Regions from separate parts of the Kitasatospora sp. NPDC086009 genome, predicted to be linked through region 3. Evidence: riboswitches for the same ligand, from Rfam matches in the RefSeq annotation. Region 3 holds a riboswitch; each other region holds the start of a gene.
What was found. A riboswitch is a leader RNA that binds a small molecule or an ion and turns the genes downstream of it on or off. The one in region 3 is predicted to bind cobalamin.

Region 1 (4,734 bases), on a different contig from region 3:
ACCATGCCGTTCTTGAGATCGTTCGTGGAAGCCACGGGCGCACTTACTCCTGGATATAGCTGTCAAGGAACCAAGGGGTGCGTCCTGCCGCCCCCGGCCGCCTCGGGCGGTCGCGGGTCACAGGGCGAGGAGCTCCTTGGTGGTGATGGTGAGCAGCTCGGGCCCGCCCTCTTCAAGGGGGCGCACCACGAGCGTGTCCTCGATCCGGACACCACCCCGGCCCGGGAGGTGAACCCCTGGACCGACGGTGACCGGCACGCGGCTGTCCAGTTTACCCATGTCCGACGGCCCGAGGCGCGGGGCCTCCCGGATCTCCAGCCCGATGCCGTGACCGACGGGGTGCGGCGAGCTCTCGGTGTGCCCGGCCGCGTGGAGGATCTCCCGGGCGGCCTGGTCGGGCACGTACTGTTCGACGCCCGGACCGAGCGCCTCCCGCCCGGCCCGCTGGGCCCGGAACACCAGGCGGTGCAGTTCGACCTGCCAGGGCGCGGGGGCGGCGCCGATCACGAAGGTCCGGGCGGTCGAGACGCCGTACCCGCGGTACTGGGCACCCAGGACGACGGTGAGGAAGTCACCCTCCTCCACCCGCCGGTCGGTGGGCTGGTGGGACTGCTGGCCGGAGTGGCTGCCGGTGCCGACCGAGACCGGGAAGGCCGCCCGGTCCGCACCGTGGTCGATCATCCGGCGTTCCAGCTCCATCGCCAGGTGCCGCTCGGTCCGGCCGACCAGGATCGACTCCAGCAGTTCGCCGAGCGCCTGGTCGGCGATCTCGGCGGCGATCCGCAGGTCCGCGATCTCGTGCTCGTCCTTGATCACCCGCAGCTGTTCGACCGCCCGGCCGAGGTCGGCCAGCCGGACGCCCTCCGCCAGACCCGCCACGGCGCGGTGCCGGGCGACGGTCAGGTCGTGCTCCTCCACTGCCAGGTCGGCCACCCCCAGCCGGGCCGCGGCCGCGGCGGCCGCCAGCGCGGTGTCGGCGCCCGCCGCCACCGGCACCCGGGTGACGTCCTCGACGATCAGGTGCTCACCGGTGTCGTCCGGCGGCAGGTCGTCCGGCAGCGCCAGCAGCGCCAGCTCCCGGGTGAGCAGCAGCGTCGCGCCGCACGGCGGGCAACCGGTCAGGTACCGCACGTTCGCCGCCCGGGTGATCAGCGCCGCATCGGCCCCGGCCGCACTGCCGTGCTCCCTCAGACGCTCCCGCCGGACCGCGTACGCATCAGACATGCGTCGAGCCTACGGAGCCCCACCCCGATCCGCCCGCCGAGCGGATCCGACCGGACCAGGACGGCCCTGGTCGGACACCCGGCCGGTCTGCCGGTGCGGCGTCGGGCCCCGGCGCCGCACCGGTGCCGGGGCCCCGAGGCCGGTCGACCGGCCGCGCACCCGAACGGACGGCGCGGGCGGCGGACCGGACGACCGGAGCCGCCGGCGGGAGCGCGCGCCGCCCGACGAGCCCCGGCGCGTGCGCGATCGCGCGGCCGACCAGCGCCTCCACCGCCCGCCGGGGAATGGGCGGGGCGGAGGCCGTGTTGGACCCCATGAAAACGACTTCCATTTCGGCGGAAGCCGTTTCCCGACCGCCCACCCCTCGGAGGAGGAGAACCATGGCCCGCAGCGAACTGCGCCCCGTCGTCAAGCTCAGGTCCACGGCCGAGACCGGCTTCACCTATGTGACCCGCAAGAACCGCCGCACCGACGCCGACCGGCTGGTGCTGCGCAAGTACGACCCGGTCGCGCGCCGACACGTCGACTTCCGCGAGGAGCGCTGACCTCCCCCGTGGGCCCGGCATGGCACGCGGACCACGGCGAGGCGGCGCCCACCCGAACGGACCGGGTGGGCGCCGCCTCGTGACACCGCGGTGCCGCGGGCCGTCGGGGCCGACTACTTGGTGACCCCGGCGGCCTCGTCGGCCGCTGCCCCCTGGGCGGGCACCCCGTCGGCCGGTACCACCGGCTTCGGGCTCCAGCGCTGTTCGACGCCGGCGAGGCGCCAGTAGGCGATCGCCGCCCCCCAGACCACCACGAACAGCCCGACGATCGCGTAGCCGACGTTGTCCAGCGAGATGTCCGCGATCCAGCCGCTGACCGGGTCGGTGAGGTCCAGCTTCTCGTGCAGCACGGCGACCAGCTCGATGGTGCCGATGATGAACGCCACCGCGATCGACAGCCCGGTGATGGTCAGGTTGTAGTACACCTTGCGCACCGGGTTGGAGAACGCCCACTGGTACGCGAAGTTCATGAACGTCCCGTCCAGCGTGTCGAACAGGCTCATCCCGGACGCGAACAGCAGCGGCAGGCAGACGATCGCGTACCAGGGCAGCCCGGCGGCCGCGCCGGAGCCGGCCATCACCATCAGGGTCACCTCGGTCGCCGTATCGAAGCCGAGGCCGAGCACCATGCCGACCGGGAACATCTGGCCGGGCCGCGTGATCGAGCGGGTCGCCCGGTTCAGCACCCGGGCCATCAGACCGCGCGAGTTGAGGTGCTCCTCCAGCTCCGCCTCGTCGAACCGACCGGCCTTCATCGACCGGAACACCTTGAGGATGCCGAACAGCGCCGCCAGGTTGAGCGCGCCGATCAGGTAGAGGAAGACACCGGACGCGGAAGTGCCGACCACACCGAGCCACTGGTGCGTGGTGGACTCGTCGTCCATCAGCGTGCTGGCCAGCTGGGCGCCGCCCGCCACCAGGGCGGCCATCAGGACCACCATCGAGGAGTGGCCGAGCGCGAACCAGAAGCCCACCGAGACGGGCCGCTTGCCGTCCGCCATGAGCTTGCGGGTGGTGTTGTCGATCACCGCGATGTGGTCGGCGTCGAAGGCGTGCCGCATGCCGAGGGTGTAGGCGGTGATGCCCAGGCCCACCCCGAAGACCTGGGTACCGACCTCGTACTTCTCCGGGGCGACCAGGAAGATCAGCGTCCCGAACGCCACCACGTGCATGGCCAGGATCACCCCCATCAACCCGGCCGTGCGGAGGGTGTCCTCGCGCCGCCAGCGGAAGCTCGGCAGGGCGGAGGACGCCGCGGGAACAGCGGCGGTTTCGGGCAGGGTCATCTTCGGATCACGCTCCAGCACCTCGTGGAAAGACGTTCGTGAGATGCCGTGGCCGGTCTCCTGGCTGACGGGGCTTCCGGATCCGCCTTCCCAGGCGCGCGAGGCGCCCAGTGGCGTCGTGGATACGGACGACTCCCCCGATCACAGTGGCGAGGGCCGCTCCGGACTCCGGACCCTGAGGGTCCGTCACCGGTCTTCCCGAACACCACGGCGGGCAACACCGTAGGGGGCCGCACCTCACCCTTGCAAGGCTGCGCACCTGCGCAGGTGTCCAGGATCACAGCCACGGGCTGCAACAATGTCCGCATGCATCTCGTACCGGCCGACCGCGCGGGCCACCGCACCATCGACGGGCACCGGGTCTGCGAGGCCATCGCCGCGATCGGCGACCCCGGGCACGTCCGGTCCTGGGCCGAGCGGTTCTCGCTGCTCGCCGACCCGGGGCGGCTCGCCCTGCTGCTCGCCCTGCACCGGGCCGGGCCGCTCGCCGTCACCGACCTGGCGGTCGCCACCGGCATGCGCGACCCGGCCGTCTCGCAGGCGCTGCGGCTGCTGCGCACCGCGGGTGTGGTCACCGGCGACAAGGACGGCCGCGTGGTGCGCTACCGGCTCGTGGACGAGGCCCTGCGCCCCCTCCTCGACGAATGCGCCGCCGCGGACCACCACGAGCACGGCGAGCCCGCCACCGGGAGCGACGCCACCGGCGGCGAGCCCTCCGCACCCCGGGCCGCCGCGACCGGCTGACCGGCTGACCGGCTCCCGGCTGACCGGCTGCGCCCGCGGAACACCGACCCGGCGCCCCGGGCCGTCGCGCCCGGGGCCCGCCTCACCCCTCCCGCACCAGCCGTTCGAAGCGCTCCAGCGAGCGCCGGGCCAGCGGGTCCGTCGCGGGCCGCAGGGCCCGGTCGAGCAGACCCGCGCCGGGGAGCCGGAACGCGCCGAGGAAGGCGAAGCGGGTGCCTCCGGCCTCGGCGCGGGCCGCCATCCCGCCCAGCAGGAAGCGGCTGCGCATCAGGCACCACCCGGGCGTCAGCTCGACGTCGAAACGGGCCCGCAGCCGGGTGTGGCCGGTCACCAGCGCCTCGGTGCGACCGTCCGCCGGGCTCCCGGCCACGCGGACCGACCGGATGTCCGGCAGCCAGCGCGGGAGCCCCTCCTCCAGGTCGGCCGCGGCCGCCCAGACCCGCTCGAACGGCGCGTCGATCAGCGCCTCCCGGACGGCGGCGCCGGGGGTGACGGCGGCGATCACATGCAGCCGGCGGACCGGGTCGAAGGCCGCCGTCGGCCAGGGGGTCGGTGCGCTCACTGCTGCCACGCCCTTCGAAAGCCGAGCCGGGCCCGGGAGAGCCGGGACTTCACGGTGCCGGGTGCCACGCCCAGCAGTTCTGCGGTGGACCGCTCGTCGAGCCCCTCCAGGTCGCGCAGCACCAGCACGGCGCGGTGCTCCGGCGTCAGCCGGGCGAGGACGTCCTGGATGTCGGTGGCCAGCTGCGGGTCGCCGGGGCGGGGCAGCTCGGAGAGGTCGGCCGGGACGCAGCGGGCGACCCGCCGGACGTGCCGGACGGCCTCCCGCACGGCGATCGAGCGGACCCAGCCGAACAGCGCGGCCGGGTCCTGGAGCTGGCCCAGCTTGCGGAAGACGGCGATCAGCGCCTCCTGCGTCGCGTCGGGGCCGTCGT
Region 2 (4,734 bases), on a different contig from region 3:
GGACCGTGACCGAGGACCTCACCGCGCTCGGCCGCACGACCGACGTCCTGCCGCTCCAGGTGGACCTCACCGCCGCGGACGGACCGGAGCGGGCGGCGGGCCGGACCGCCGCCCACCCCGGCGCGGTGTCAGCCGCCCAGTTCGGCGCGGACCAGCCTGGCCGCCTCGACCAGGTGCTCCAGCGAGGCCCGGGTCTCCGTCCAACCGCGGGTCTTCAGGCCGCAGTCGGGGTTGACCCAGAGCCGCTCGGCCGGGATCGCGGCCAGCCCGGCGCGGAGCAGCGAGGCCGCCTCCTCGGTGCTCGGTACCCGGGGCGAGTGGATGTCGTAGACGCCGGGGCCGACCTCGCGCGGGTAGCCTGCCCCGGCCAGCTCGTGGGCGACCTCCATGTGCGAGCGGGCCGCCTCCAGGGAGATCACGTCGGCGTCCAGCTGGTCGATGGCGGTCATGATCGCGCCGAACTCGGCGTAGCACATGTGGGTGTGGATCTGGGTGTCGGCGCGGACCCCGGAGGTGGAGAGCCGGAAGGACTCGGTGGCCCACTCCAGGTAGGCCGCCCGGTCGGCGGACCGCAGCGGCAGGGTCTCGCGCAGCGCCGGCTCGTCGACCTGGATGACGGCGGCGCCGGCGGCCTCCAGGTCGGTGACCTCGTCGCGCAGGGCGAGCGCGACCTGCCGGGCGGTGTCGCCGGCCGGCTGGTCGTCCCGGACGAAGGACCAGGCGAGCATGGTCACCGGTCCGGTGAGCATGCCCTTGACCGGACGGTCCGTCAGATCGGCCGCGTAGCGGTACCAGTCCACGGTCATCGGGTGCGGGCGGGAGATGTCCCCGGCCAGCACCGGCGGCCGGACGTAGCGGGTGCCGTAGGACTGCACCCAGCCGTGCCGGGTGGCCAGGTAGCCGGTCAGCTGCTCGGCGAAGTACTGCACCATGTCGTTGCGTTCGGGCTCGCCGTGGACGAGCACGTCGAGGCCGGCCTTCTCCTGGTAGGCGATCACCTCGCGGACCTCGGCCCGCATCCGGTCCCGGTAGGTGCCGTCGTCGATGCGGCCGGCGCGCAGGTCGGCGCGGGCGGTGCGCAGTTCGGTGGTCTGCGGGAAGGAGCCGATGGTGGTGGTCGGCAGCAGCGGCAGACCGAGCCGGGCCCGCTGCGCCTCGGCGCGCTCGGGGTAGGCCGGGGCGCGGCGGGCGTCCTCGGGGGCGGTGGCGGCGACCCGGGCCCGGACGGCCGGGTCGCGGGTCAGCGCCGAGCCGGCACGGGAGGCCAGGTCGGCCCGGTTGGCGGCCAGTTGGGCCGCGATGGTATCGGTGCCGTGGGCCAGGCCGCGGGCCAGGGTGGCGACCTCGGTGGTCTTCTGACGGGCGAAGGCGAGCCAGCGGGCGACCTGCGGGTCGAGGTCGCGCTCCAGGTCGGCGTCGAGCGGGACGTGCAGCAGCGAGCAGGACGGTGCGACGTCGACCCGGTCGGCCAGGCCGAGCAGCGTGCCGAGGGTGGCGAGGGACTTCTCCAGGTTGTTGATCCAGATGTTGCGGCCGTCCACCACGCCCGCGACCAGGCGCTTGCCGGGCACTCCGCCGACGGCGGCGAGGTCGTCGAGGTTGGCGGCGCCGGGGCCGGTGAAGTCCAGGCCGATGCCCTCGATCGGGGCCTTGGCCAGGACGGGCAGGGCCTCGCCGAGCCGGTCGAAGTAGCTGGTGACCAGCAGTCGCGGGCGGTCGGTGAGCGCACCGAGCTCGCGGTAGACGCGGGTGGCGGCGTTCAGTTCGGCCGGGGTGCGGTCCTGGACGAGCGCGGGCTCGTCCAGCTGGACCCAGTCGGCGCCGGCGGCCCGCAGGTCGGCGAGGAGTTCCGCGTAGACGGGCAGCAGCCGGTCCAGCAGGGTGACCGGCCGGAAGTCGGCGGCCACGCCGGGGGCGGGCTTGGCGAGCAGCAGGTAGGTCAGCGGTCCGACCAGCACGGGCCGGGGGCGGTGGCCGAGGCCGAGCGCCTCACGCAGTTCGGAGACCGGCTTGGCGGAGTTCGCGGCGAAGACCGTGTCCGGGCCCAACTCCGGTACGAGGTAGTGGTAGTTGGTGTCGAACCACTTGGTCATCTCCAGCGGTGCGACATCCTGGGTGCCGCGCGCCATGGCGAAGTAGCCGTCCAGCGGGTCGGTGTCGACGGCGGCGCGGTGGCGGGCCGGGATCGCGCCGACCGCGACCGTGGTGTCCAGGACGTGGTCGTAGAGCGAGAAGTCGCCGGTGGGGACTTCGGTGATGCCCGCGTCCGCCAGCTGCCGCCAGTTGGCGCGGCGCAGGACGGCGGCGGTGGCGTGCAGGGCGGCGGCGTCGACGCGGCCCGCCCAGTACCCCTCGACGGCCTTCTTCAGCTCCCGGTCGGCACCCTGCCTCGGGTAGCCGTACACGGTGGCCTGCGGGGTGGTGGAACTCGGTGACACGGAACTCTCCTTCGCGAGTCGCGCTGCGATCCCGGGAGAGCACGACGGCGTGGAGGTACGGCAGTGGGGGCAGGGCACCGGGGTGGGCCCGCCCGCTCCGCCGACCCGCCCTCGAGGTCACCGAGATCACCGCGTGCGGGGTGCACGCGGGCAGTGGCAGGTCTTCGGACTCGCGGGCACGTCCGCCTGGCTTCCAGGCCGGACACCTACTGGCCGTCGCTTCCCGGGCCCGGCTGGGCCCAGTGCATGTGACGGCGGTCGTTCCCACTCACCGCTGCGGGGCAGTCCCGGATTCCCACCGGGTTCCCTCTTGCGACGCCGTGGCTGGAGGACACGGCGAACCGACTGCACCGCCCACCCTAGGCCCATCGCCGGCGGCGCGTCAGTGATTGTCCGGATCGCGGATGGCCGGACGGCCCCGGCGGCCCCCGGCCGCCCGGGCAGTTCAGGTGGTGGTCGAGGACGAGCGCGTCAAGAAGGACGTGCTGGTCACCCCGGCCAAGGTGCTCGCCGCCGCGCACGCCGTGCCGGCTACCCCCAACGGCGGAGTCAGAACATGACGGGCCGTCATGGCGACGGCCGAAAGGCCGGGTCAGGGGCACGCGCATGACGTCACAGCGCCGCCGGACCGGTCCTCCGCGGCCCACCCGGCCGTTCGCCCGGGACCGGCCCCGCCCGGCGGACGGGCAGCCGCACGGCACAATCACTGTCATGCGGCACATCTTCCTCATCGGCATCGGGGCGGGCGATCCCGACCACCTCACCCTGCAGGCGGTCAAGGCCCTCGCCCGCACCGACGTCTTCTTCATCCTCGACAAGAACGAGGAACGGCAGGACCTCATCCGGCTGCGCCGGCAGCTGCTGACCGAGCACGGCCGCCCGGGCCACCGCGTCATCGAGGTCGCGGACGCCGAGCGGGACCGCGCCACCCCGGCGTACACCGCGGCCGTGGACGACTGGCGCACCCGCCGGGCCGACCTGGTCGAGCGGCTGGTCGCCGAACACCTCGGCCCGGAGGAGACCGGCGCGTTCCTGGTCTGGGGCGACCCGAGCCTCTACGACAGCGTCATCGCCGTGATCGACGAGGTCCTGGCCCGCGGCGGCACCACCTTCGGGTACGAGGTGGTCCCGGGCATCAGCAGCGTCTCGGCGCTCGCCGCCCGGCACCGCACCACCCTGACCCGGGTCGGCCGCCCGCTGCAGATCACCACCGGCCGCCGTCTCGCCGAGGGCTTCCCCGAGCAGGTGGACGACGTGGTGGTGATGCTGGACGGGCGGGCCGCGTTCACCGGGATCGACCCCGAGGGGCTGGAGATCTTCTACGGCGCCTACCTGGGCACCCCGGACGAGATCCTCGTCGCCGGCCCCCTCGCCGAAACCGCCCCCCGGATCCGCGCGCTCCGCGACGAGGCCCGCGAACGCAAGGGCTGGATCATGGACACCTACCTCCTCCGCCGCTCCGGGAGCTGACCCACACCCGCCCCCGGGCCGACCGGCCCGGGGCCCGGGCGATCCGGGGCATCAGCCGGAACTGGTTGAAGGCGCCCGCGGTGACCGGGCCGACGACCAGCAGGATCTCGACCAGCAGGGCGGTGCCGTAGCCGGTGGTCCAGAGCGGGGAGACCGCGCCGACGTGCTTCCGGCCGAGCCAGAGGCCGGCGACGGTGACCGCGCCGACGCAGATCATCGCGACCGGACTGAAGCGGCGCCACATCTCGGCCCAGAGCAGGCCGGCCCCGTCGCCGAGGCGGCCGGGGTGACCGATCAGTAGCGCGCGGCGCCCGTTTCACCTGGTGAGGCGGGACGGCTACGAACCGGCCGGGGCCCCGCCGTCGTCCCGATCGGCCACGTCCTCGGACCGCTCGCCGGCCACCCCGGGCGCCCCGGCTGCCCCGCCGGCGCCCTCGCGCTCGACGGCCCACTCCGTACGGCGTTCGCGGGTCAGGACCCAGTCGGCGGCCCGGCGCGGAGCCGAACCCGCCGAGCCGCTACGGGCGGCGGCGGCGCACACCCGCCGCAGCAGGGAGTTCAACTGGGTGCGCTCACCGCGCGTCAGGGACACCAGCAGGTCGTCCTGCACGGCCGACTCGTCGCTGTGCAGGATCTCCAGCGCGAGCTGCCCCGAGGAGGTGAGCGTCAGCACCTCGTGCCGACCGCCGACCTGGACGAACAGGGACTGCACCAGGCCCGCCGCGACGAGATCGTCGAGGGTCTGCGCGGTGTCGACCGCACCCCCGTCGATCCCGGCGACCAGATCGGGCCGGGCGTGCGGGCCCAGCCGGGCCAGCGTGGAGAG
Region 3 (4,734 bases):
TCCGGCGCGGCCGGGTCGCAGGCGAAACGGCAGCCGTCGACGGCGGCGATGGACGGGAGCAGTCCGGCCAGCGCCCGCACCATGGTCGATTTGGCGGTGCCCTTCTCACCCCGCACCAGCACGCCGCCGACGGCCGGGGAGACCGCGTTGAGCAGCAGCCCGAGCCGCAGGTCGGCCATTCCGACGATCGCGGTGAAGGGGTAGCGGACGTCACTCATGATTCTCCAAGGGGGCCCCGGGCGGCAGGAACGGCAGCGAACCCGCGGCCGGCACCCCGCCCTCGATCAGCTTCCACAGCGCGTCGGTGTCCGCGTGCTCCTCGATCAGGTCGCCCAGCCGGTCCAGCCGGGCCTCGCGCGCCTCGGCGAACGAGGTGTCCGGCGCGGGCACGAACGCCCGGCCCGACAGAGCGGCGACCTCGCGCAGCAGCGCGCGCCGGAAGCCGTCGTTCTCCAGCGCGCCGTGCCAGGTCGTGCCCCAGACCGCCCCCACCCGGCAGCCGTCCAGGAACGCCTCTCCGCCCTCCACGGTGACGATCCCGTGGTGGATCTCGTACCCCTGGACCGGCTGCCCGTAGGCCTCGCCGACCGGTCGGCCGAGCACCTTCTCGGCGCCGAACCGGACGTGCGTCGGGAGCAGCCCGAGGCCGTCGACGGCACCGGCCTTCGACTCGACCTCGTCGTGGATGGCGCGCGCGAGCATCTGGTAGCCGCCGCAGACGCCGAGGACCGGCAGCCCGGCCGCGGCCCGGGCCCTGAGGGCCGGCTCCAGGCCGCGCTCGCGCAGCCAGGCCAGGTCGGCCACGGTGGCCCGGGTGCCGGGCAGGATCACCAGGTCGGCGTCGGCCAGCTCCTCGGGCCGGGTGGCCCAGCGGACCAGCACCCCGGGTTCCTGGGCCAGTGCGTCCACGTCGGTGAAGTTGGACAGCCGGGGGAAGCGCACCACGGCCACCCGCAGCACGTCGGCGCCGAGCGGCCCGCGCCCCTCGGCGCGGTCCACCACGGTGGTCAGGTCCAGGGAGTCCTCGGCGTCAAGCCAGAGCCCGGACAGCATCGGCAGGGTGCCCAGCACCGGACGGCCGGTCAGCTCGCGCAGCATCTCCAGCCCGGGCGCCAGCAGCCGCGCGTCGCCGCGGAACTTGTTGACGAACCAGCCCGCCACATGGCGCTGGTCCTGCTCCGACAGCAGCGCCAGCGTCCCGTACATCGCGGCGAACACGCCGCCGCGGTCGATGTCGCCGACCACCACGACCGGCAGGCCGGCGGCGGTGGCCAGGCCCATGTTGGCGATGTCCCGGTCCCGCAGGTTGATCTCGGCGGGCGATCCGGCGCCCTCGCAGACCACCACGTCGTAGCGCCGGCGCAGGTCGGCCAGGCACTCCAGCGCTCGCTCCAGCAGGACGGGCTTGCGGTCGCGGTAGTCCAGCGCGCCGACCTCGGCGACCGCCCGGCCGAGCAGCACCACCTGGCTGCGGCCGTCCGCGCCGGGCTTCAGCAGTACCGGGTTCATCGCCGCCTCGGGCTCCACCCGGGCCGCCTGGGCCTGCATCGCCTGGGCGCGGCCGATCTCGGCACCGTCGGCGGTGACGAAGGAGTTCAGCGACATGTTCTGCGCCTTGAACGGCGCCACGGCGACGCCCTGACGGGCCAGCCAGCGGCAGATGCCCGCGGTGACCACGCTCTTGCCGGCGTCCGAGGTCGTCCCGGCGACCAGCAGTGCGTTGCTCATGCGCTCCCCCTTCTCGTCCCCGCCTTGAGTGCCTGCACGACGGCGTGCCCGGCGACGGTCGTACCCAGTGCGAGCAGTCCCACCCGGCGGGAGAGCCGGCAGGCGCGCTCGATGTCGTCCACCGTCACCGGCCGCAGCTCGCCGCCCAGTACCGGCCGGTGCTCGACCCGGGCGCCGTACCGCAGGGTGCCGCCGAGCCGCACGCCGACGGCGCCGGCGAAGGCCGACTCGGCCTGGCCCGCGTTGGGGCTGGGGTGGGCGGAGCCGTCCCGGCGCCAGACCCGCCAGGCCGTCCGGGGCTCGGGCGCGGCGGCGACGGTCAGCAGCGCGGTCAGCCGCGCGCCCGGCCAGCCCGCCACGTCGTCCAGCCGCGCCGAGGCCCAGCCGAACCGGGCGTGGCGCGGCGAGCGGTGGCCGACCATCGCGTCCAGGGTGTTGACCGCGCGGAACGCCAGCAGCCCGGGCGTGCCCGCGAGGGCGCCCCAGACGAGTGCGTTGACCACGGCGTCGGCGGTGTTCTCGGCGACCGACTCGACCACCGCGCGGGCGATCTGCCCCTCGTCGAGGGCGCTCGGGTCCCGCCCGCACAGGTGCGGCAGCCGCTGCCGCGCCGCCGCGAGGTCGTGCGCGGCGAGCGAGCGTCCGATCGTGCGGGCCTCGCGGGTGAGCGAGGTGCCGCCGAGCACCGTCCAGGTCGCGGCGGCGGCCAGCGCGGCCCGCCCGAGCGGCCGGCGGCCCAGGGTGCGGTCGGCCGCCAGCGCGCCGGCCGCGACGGTGCCCACGCAGAGCGCCGTGAAAGCCGTTCCGACGGCGCGGTCGTCCCGCCAGATCCGCCGCTCCAGCCGGCCGGCCGCGCCGCCGAAGACGGCCACCGGGTGGCCGCGGCGCGGGTCGGCGAAGCGGGCGTCGGCGAGGTACCCGGCCGCGGCCCCCAGGGCGAAGGCGGCGGCGCGGGTCAGCGGGCGCACGGTGGACAGCAGAGGGCTCGGAAGGTCGGGGCAGCCTGCATCGCGTGCGTGTCCTCACTCAGGGTCCGCGCCCTGGATCGACGTACCGGGGGCGAGAGTCTCCTGGCTTCCGGGTCGAACGCACCCCCGGGCCCGGCGGCGGCTTCTGACGGCCCGCCGCGATGGGCCCCCTCCGGCGCCGTGGCCGGCGGAGGAGGGACTCCGAGTGTGCTCCCCGGTGACAGTGGCGGGACCGCGCCGGACTCGCACCGGCTTCCTCTGCATGCCTCCGTTTGGCTGAAGGATCCCATCACGCGGCCGAACCGTGCGTCAACCAAGGTCACGGAGGGGTTGGTCACAGCGGAGCCGGACCGCCCGACGCCGTCGCTACCTCCGATCGGCACCCCCCGCAGGGGCATGACAGCCTGTGCGATCGTCCAGTCGCCCGGAGGAGCCTCCGGGCCCGCTTCGTGTGTTCGGCGGCTGGGGGGCGGCCGGACCGCCCCCTACCGTCGGGCCATGCGACGCAGACAGCCACCCGCCGTGCCCCCGGTGCCCTTCTCGCCCGCGGCCGCCCGCGCGCACCGCGCCGGCCTCGGGCTGACCCCCGAGCAGGTGGTCGAGGGCATGGCCGCGCACGGCGTCCGGCTGCTGCCCTCCCACGTGCTCGGCTGGGAGAGCGGCGAGCTGCGCCCCGCCGAGGACGAGTTCATCGCCCTGGCCCGGGCGCTCTGGTGCCCGCCGGCCCAGCTGATGGGCGTCCGCCCGGCCCGGCTGCGGGACTTCCGGGTCGCCCGGGAGCTCAACCAGGAGAGCGCGGCCCACCGGATCGGCCTCGCACTGGACCGGTACCAGCGGGCCGAGGCGACCGGTCAGTGGGACGGCGACCAGGAGCAGACCCACGCGCTGGCCCAGGTGCTCGGCACGACCCTGCGCGAGCTGGTCGCGGTGACCGGCCGGGCGCAGGAGCTGGACCGGCGGCTGCGGCAGTGCGTGGACGGCCGCTGGCAGGCGCAGCTCCGGCCGATCGGCCGGATCGTGCCGGTGCACGAGGTCGACCTCACCGCCGTGCTGACGGCGCTGCAGAACGAGTACCAGGTCACCTCCCATTGGGGCGCCGGCAGCTGGGGCTCCCCGGCCCCGGCGGCGGACACCCGCGCGGCGGCGGCCCGGCCGCTCGGCGAGCGGTTCTGGGAGCTGCTGGAGCGCCTGGAGACCGAGATCCCGGTCTGACGGGCCGCTACCGCGCCGCCCCCGCGCGGCGCCTCCCCCTCCCTGCCCTCTCCCTCCCTGCCCTCTCCCTCTGCCGCTTCCCGCGCCGCCGTGACCAGAGGGCCGAGAACCGCGCCGTCGCTTCTCGCAGCCGCTTCCCGTGTCGCGGTGACCCGGCCGAGACCCGCGCCGCGGTGACCCGGCCGAGACCCGCGCCGCGGTGACCCGGCCAAGACCCGTGCCGCCGTGACCCGGACGGCCGCGTCCGGTGGCCGGGTGGCGCCCCCGCGAGTGGACTGGTGGGCAGACTGCCCAGTCCGCGACCAACAGAGCGGGGAGCGATATGCGTTGGGGAACCGCAGCCGCCGTGGCGGCCGCCGCCGTCGGCACCGGGGCCGCCGTCCTGCTGATCGGCCGGAGGGCCTCCGAGCGGATGGTCCGCCCGGCGGTCGGCCGGGAGCGGGCCGCCGGCCCCGTCGTGGTGCTGACCCTCGCCGCCGGACGGGCCACCTTCACCCGCAGCGCCGAGAGCGCCCGCCCCGGCCGCTGGGCCGTCGAGTGGGGCGACGGAGGCCACGCGGTGGTCGGCGAGATCCTGCACGCCGACGAGCGGGGCGTCACCCGCCGGCTGGTCCGCGCCGACCGCGGCACCCTGGCCCCCGGTACCGCGGTCCGCTTCACGCCCCGCGTCCACCTCGGCGACCCGACCAGCGCCCTCGGCCTGCCGTACACCGAGACCGCCGTCCAGGGCGAGCTGGGCGCGCTACCCGCCTGGCGGCTGGACGGCAAGCGGGGCACCTGGGTGATCCTGGTGCACGGCCCCGGCGCCGACCGGCAGCAGACCCTG
Region 4 (4,734 bases), on a different contig from region 3:
GCGTCCAGGCGAACAGCAGGTTGTGCAGGCCCCTGGTCTCCACCAGGTAGTGGTAGGTGATCCGCCAGAGCGCCTGGTAGTCGGCGGGTTTGCGGCCCGACCACCAGAAGCCGCGGGCGCAGTCGGCCGCGTTCATCTCGTGGTACGGCCGCAGCAGCACCGGCACGTCGTGGGCCGCCAGGTACTCCAGGTGGTCCGCCAGGAAGGAGAGGTCCGTCAGCAGCGCGCGGTACTCGGGGGTGTCGCCGGCGCTGTCGACGACCCGGCCGAACCAGCCCGGGTCCTTCGCGCCGGGCGAGGCCGAGCAGAGCACCCGGTCGAAGGACTTCACGTCCGAGCCCGGGTACGGCTCGTGGAAGGACATCCCGACCAGTCCGGCCGGGCCGCCGCCGTTGTCGGGCAGCTCGGTGCTGGTGCCGTCGCAGTTCTTCTGGGTGCCCGACGCCCCGTAGGTGCCGTCGTCCGGGCGCGGGTGGCCGGACCAGACGGCGGTCATCAGGTCGACGGCGTCGTCGGTGTACTGCCAGCCGACCGCGCAGGCCGGCCAGCGGCCCGCCGAGTAGGAGCGCGGGTTGCCGACGCCCCAGCCGTTCTGGCCGTAGCCGGGGCCGAGGTCGGTCTCGACGAAGCCGGGCAGCCGGCCGGTGATGTCGGCGGCCTTCTTGTAGTAGTAGCCGACCGGCTTGGTCCCCCGGTAGTCCCCGTACTCGGGGTTGTAGAGCTCGTTGTGCGCCTCGACGTGCTGGCCGATCACCGTCCCGCCGGAGCGGCCGGCGCGGGCCGCGCTCTCCAGGTCGGCGAGGAGCTGCTGGACGGCCCGCGCGTTGGGCGAGGCCTGCGGGTCGCGGGCCAGCAGCTCGCGGCCGACCTCCGGCGCCAGGGTGCGCCCGGCGCCGCCCAGGGTGAGCGTGCTGCGGGCGGGCGCGTCCCGGCGGTCGCCGTCGGCCCGGCCGTCCTGGCCGGCCAGCACCACCGCGCCGGCGGCGAGCAGCGCGCCGGCCGCGGCCAGCACGGCCGGTTTGGCACGCAGCGCGCGGGGCAGGGCCACGGACACTCCTCCGGATGCTCACCGGCACCGGCCTGCGCCGTCACAACCGGAACACGTGTACGACTGACAGGCGGTGAGCCTGCCACATCCCCCGGGGCCGGGGCGAGCGGACCCGCCGGGCGCGAACCGGGGCGGGCCCGGCCGGAACCGGGCCGAACCGGGCGGACCGTCAGCCCGCCGGGGTGGCGGCCGGTGCGCCGCCCGCCACCTTGGTGCGCTGGAGGAGCTGGTTCTTCACGTGCTCGTCGAAGCCCGCGGCGGCCGCGGTCGCGGCGGCGTCCGCGGTGTTGCCGCCCTTGGCGGAGCCCTCGACGGTGAAGAAGCCGTACCGGCCCAGGGTGCCCTTGGTGTTGGTGCAGCCGGGGGTGGTGCAGAACGCCGGCGAGCCGGGGGCCGCGGCGCCCTTGAGGTGGCCGACGTAGTTCTTCACCGCGGTCTCGGCCTGCTGCTTGTGGTCGAAGACCGCGACGCCGACCGTCACCGCGCTGTCGCCGGAGACGTAGGTGGCCCGGAGCACCTGGCGGCAGCCCTGGTCACCGAGGACCTTGCCGAGGCCGCCGACCGTGGAGTTGCCGTCCCAGCAGGGCGAGTCGAGCGAAACCACGGTGCGGTTCCAGGTGGCGCCGTTGACCGTCACGGTGAGCGCCGAGAAGAGCGCCGCCGCGTCCTGCGGAGCCGGGTCGGTGGTCGCCTCCCAGAGCGGCTTCGACGGGTCCTCGGGCGTGGCGCTCGGGGTGGCCGTCGGGGACGCCTTGCCGGACGCCGTGGGCGCCGGCGGCTGGGTGGCCGCCGTGGCGGCGCCGGTGGGATCCGCGACCGGCTTCTTGTCGTCGCCCTTGTTCAGGAACAGCAGGCCGCCGGCGACCAGGCCGCCGACCACCAGGAGGGCGACCACGCCGCCGATGATCCGCGTCCGGCCCTTGCGCTTGGCCTCCGCCTCGTTCCGGTCCGCGAGGGCGGCCCAGTCCGGCTCGGCGTGCTGCGGCAGGGGCTGGGGGTGCGGGTGCTGGGGCTGCTGGGGCTGCGGCTGCCACTGGTGCTGCTGCGGCTGCGGCTGCGGCTGCGGCTGGACATGCTGCGGCTGCACCGGGGGCTGGGGCTGCGGCTGCACCGGCGCCGGCTGCTGCGGGACCGGCTGCGGGACCGGCTGCGGCACGGGCGGCTGGACCTGCTGCGGCGGCTGCGGCACGGACGGCACCGGCGGCTGGACCGGCTGCGGCGCGGGCACCGGCGGCCCGTACGAGGCGGGCGGCGGACCGAACCCGCCCGGGGCCGGCGGCACCGGCTGCGGCGCGCCGGGGTACGGCGCGGGCGGCGGGCCCTGCGGCGGCTGTCCGGGCGTGCCCGGCTGCTGGTTCTGCGCGCCACCCGGCCCGGCGGGAGGGGGCGGCTGCTGCCCCGGCGAGCCGGGTCGGCCGCTCCACTCCCCGGGCGTGCCCGTTCCGTCGCTCATGCGCCCCCCTCACTGCCTTCGGCGGCCGCTCCGCGAATCACGTCGGTGTCGACGACCCGCTGGCTCCGCTCCCTCATGAGCCGAGATCGTAGGGCATGCCCCTGACGGCGGGCCTGCCCGGTGGCCGATCCGTTTCCGAATCCGAACACCGGCCGGGCCCCGGGCAGTCCCGGCGACGCCCTGCGCCGCGGTCCGCGAAGGCCCTGGAACGACCCTGCGGCGGCCCCCGGCGCCGGCCCCCGCGGCGGGCGGCCGGGGGCCGGCCGCAGCCCCGGAACGGCCCCGGAACAGCCCGGGAAAGGCCTCTTGCCGGTACCACCTGCGATCACGTCGACACGCGACGCCGCACAACATGTGGGGTCGCATCGAGCGGACACCACTAGATGTATGCTCATCCCTGCTGTCGACGCAGGGGAACCCGGTGCGAGTCCGGGACTGCCCCGCAGCGGTGTGCGGGCGGCTCCGACAGAGCCCGCGAGTCCGAATACCTGCCGACGGCGTGCCGCCTGGCCTCCCCGCAGAGGCCTTTCGCACCAGCACCACTTCCGGGCCTCGCGGGCGGGCCGGGGATGCCACCGTCGCGCGCCGCCTCCGGGCCGGCGCGCCGTGCTCCCCTGCCCCGAACGGTCCGGCCCGAGCCACCGCCGACGCCGATCGCCGCCAGGAGAGAGCGCCTTGACCACCGCTGCCTCAGTCACCCTGCCCGCCCAGGGTTCCAGCTCCGCCCCCGTCGACCCGACGGTGTCCGACCCCGGTGGCGCACTGCTCCGGCTGCTGACCGACCGCAGCGCCGACCTCCCCCAGGTGGACCCCGGCCATGTCGCCGCCGCCGCGCTGCGCGGCCGCCACGCCGGCTCGGACTTCGCCGAGCTGCGCGGGCTGGCCGTGGACGCCGCAGCGTCGATGATCGCCGAGGACCCGCAGTACTCGAAGCTCGCCGCGCGACTGCTCGCGCTGGAGATCGTCGACGAGGCGGTGAGCCAGGGTTCGGTCACCTTCTCGGACTCGATCGCGGTCGGCCACGCCGAGGGCCTGATCGGCGACTCCACCGCCGACTTCGTCGCCAAGCACGCCACCGCCCTGAACGCGCTGATCGACCCCGAGGGCGACGGCCGCTTCGAGTACTTCGGCCTGCGCACCGTGCAGTCCCGGTACCTGCTGCGCCACCCGATCACCCGCAAGGTCGTCGAGACCCCGCAGCAGTTCCTGCTCCGCGTCGCCTGTGGTCTGGCGGTCGGCGACAACGAGCAGTCGGTGCGCGAGGTCTCCGAGCTGTACGGCCTGATGAGCCGGCTGGAGTACCTGACCTCCTCGCCGACGCTCTTCAACTCCGGCACCAAGCACCCGCAGATGTCGAGCTGCTACCTGCTGGACTCGCCGCTGGACAACCTGGACTCGATCTACTCCCGGTATGCCCAGATCGCCCGCCTCTCCAAGCACGCCGGCGGCATCGGCCTGTCCTACTCGCGGATCCGCTCGCGCGGCAGCCTGATCCGGGGCACCAACGGCAAGTCCAACGGCATCGTCCCGTTCCTGCGCACCCTCGACTCCTCGGTCGCCGCGGTCAACCAGGGCGGCCGCCGCAAGGGCGCGGCCTGCGTCTACCTGGAGACCTGGCACGCGGACATCGAGGAGTTCCTGGAGCTGCGCGACAACACCGGTGAGGAGGCGCGCCGCACCCACAACCTCAACCTGGCGCACTGGATCCCGGACGAGTTCATGCGCCGCGTCAACGCGAACGCCGACTGGTCGCTGTTCTCCCCCGCCGACGTGCCCGAGCTGGTCGACCTCTGGGGCGCCGAGTTCGACGAGGCGTACCTGAAGGCCGAGCAGGCCGGCAAGGCCGTCCGCACCATCCCGGCGCAGACCCTCTACTCCCGGATGATGCGCACCCTGGCGCAGACCGGCAACGGCTGGATGACCTTCAAGGACGCCTCCAACCGCGCCGCCAACCAGACCGCGCTGCCGGGCCGCACGGTGCACAGCTCCAACCTCTGCACCGAGATCCTGGAGGTCACGGACGACTCCGAGACCGCCGTCTGCAACCTCGGCTCGGTCAACCTCGGCGCCCACGTCGCCCCCGGTGCCACCGCCGCCGACCTGCTGAACGCGATGGACTGGGACCGCCTGGACGCCACCGTCCGCACCGCCGTCACCTTCCTCGACCGCGTGGTGGACATCAACTTCTACCCGACCCCCGAGGCCGGCGCGTCCAACTCGCGCTGGCGCCCGG

Region 1: another riboswitch for cobalamin. It lies ahead of ACIF6L_RS28175 (HoxN/HupN/NixA family nickel/cobalt transporter); the one in region 3 lies ahead of ACIF6L_RS22735 (cobalamin biosynthesis protein).
Region 2: another riboswitch for cobalamin. It lies ahead of metE (5-methyltetrahydropteroyltriglutamate--homocysteine S-methyltransferase); the one in region 3 lies ahead of ACIF6L_RS22735 (cobalamin biosynthesis protein).
Region 4: another riboswitch for cobalamin. It lies ahead of ACIF6L_RS17685 (ribonucleoside-diphosphate reductase subunit alpha); the one in region 3 lies ahead of ACIF6L_RS22735 (cobalamin biosynthesis protein).

What each region holds. Positions count from the first base shown of each region.
Region 1 covers NZ_JBITSA010000014.1:103,081-107,814, reverse strand. Annotated here, with positions in the region: gene efp (elongation factor P) at 1-35, opposite strand, end outside; gene ACIF6L_RS28185 (M24 family metallopeptidase) at 118-1,224, opposite strand; gene rpmG (50S ribosomal protein L33) at 1,605-1,769, shown strand; gene ACIF6L_RS28175 (HoxN/HupN/NixA family nickel/cobalt transporter) at 1,883-3,055, opposite strand; cobalamin riboswitch at 3,088-3,280, opposite strand; partial or broken gene ACIF6L_RS28170 (ArsR/SmtB family transcription factor) at 3,362-3,700, shown strand; gene ACIF6L_RS28165 (SRPBCC family protein) at 3,882-4,361, opposite strand; gene ACIF6L_RS28160 (RNA polymerase sigma factor) at 4,358-4,734, opposite strand, start outside.
Region 2 covers NZ_JBITSA010000014.1:226,268-231,001, reverse strand. Annotated here, with positions in the region: partial or broken gene ACIF6L_RS28800 (SDR family NAD(P)-dependent oxidoreductase) at 1-113, shown strand, start outside; gene metE (5-methyltetrahydropteroyltriglutamate--homocysteine S-methyltransferase) at 129-2,438, opposite strand; cobalamin riboswitch at 2,597-2,750, opposite strand; gene ACIF6L_RS28790 (hypothetical protein) at 2,843-2,998, shown strand; gene cobF (precorrin-6A synthase (deacetylating)) at 3,150-3,908, shown strand; gene ACIF6L_RS28780 (CopD family protein) at 3,871-4,152, opposite strand; gene ACIF6L_RS28775 (MarR family winged helix-turn-helix transcriptional regulator) at 4,246-4,734, opposite strand, start outside.
Region 3 covers NZ_JBITSA010000009.1:240,624-245,357, forward strand. Annotated here, with positions in the region: gene ACIF6L_RS22725 (putative cobaltochelatase) at 1-218, opposite strand, end outside; gene ACIF6L_RS22730 (cobyric acid synthase) at 211-1,728, opposite strand; gene ACIF6L_RS22735 (cobalamin biosynthesis protein) at 1,725-2,696, opposite strand; cobalamin riboswitch at 2,790-2,982, opposite strand; gene ACIF6L_RS22740 (transcriptional regulator) at 3,195-3,908, shown strand; gene ACIF6L_RS22745 (alpha/beta hydrolase) at 4,231-4,734, shown strand, end outside.
Region 4 covers NZ_JBITSA010000006.1:254,735-259,468, reverse strand. Annotated here, with positions in the region: gene ACIF6L_RS17695 (glycoside hydrolase family 26 protein) at 1-1,048, opposite strand, end outside; gene ACIF6L_RS17690 (hypothetical protein) at 1,218-2,501, opposite strand; cobalamin riboswitch at 2,872-3,012, shown strand; gene ACIF6L_RS17685 (ribonucleoside-diphosphate reductase subunit alpha) at 3,201-4,734, shown strand, end outside.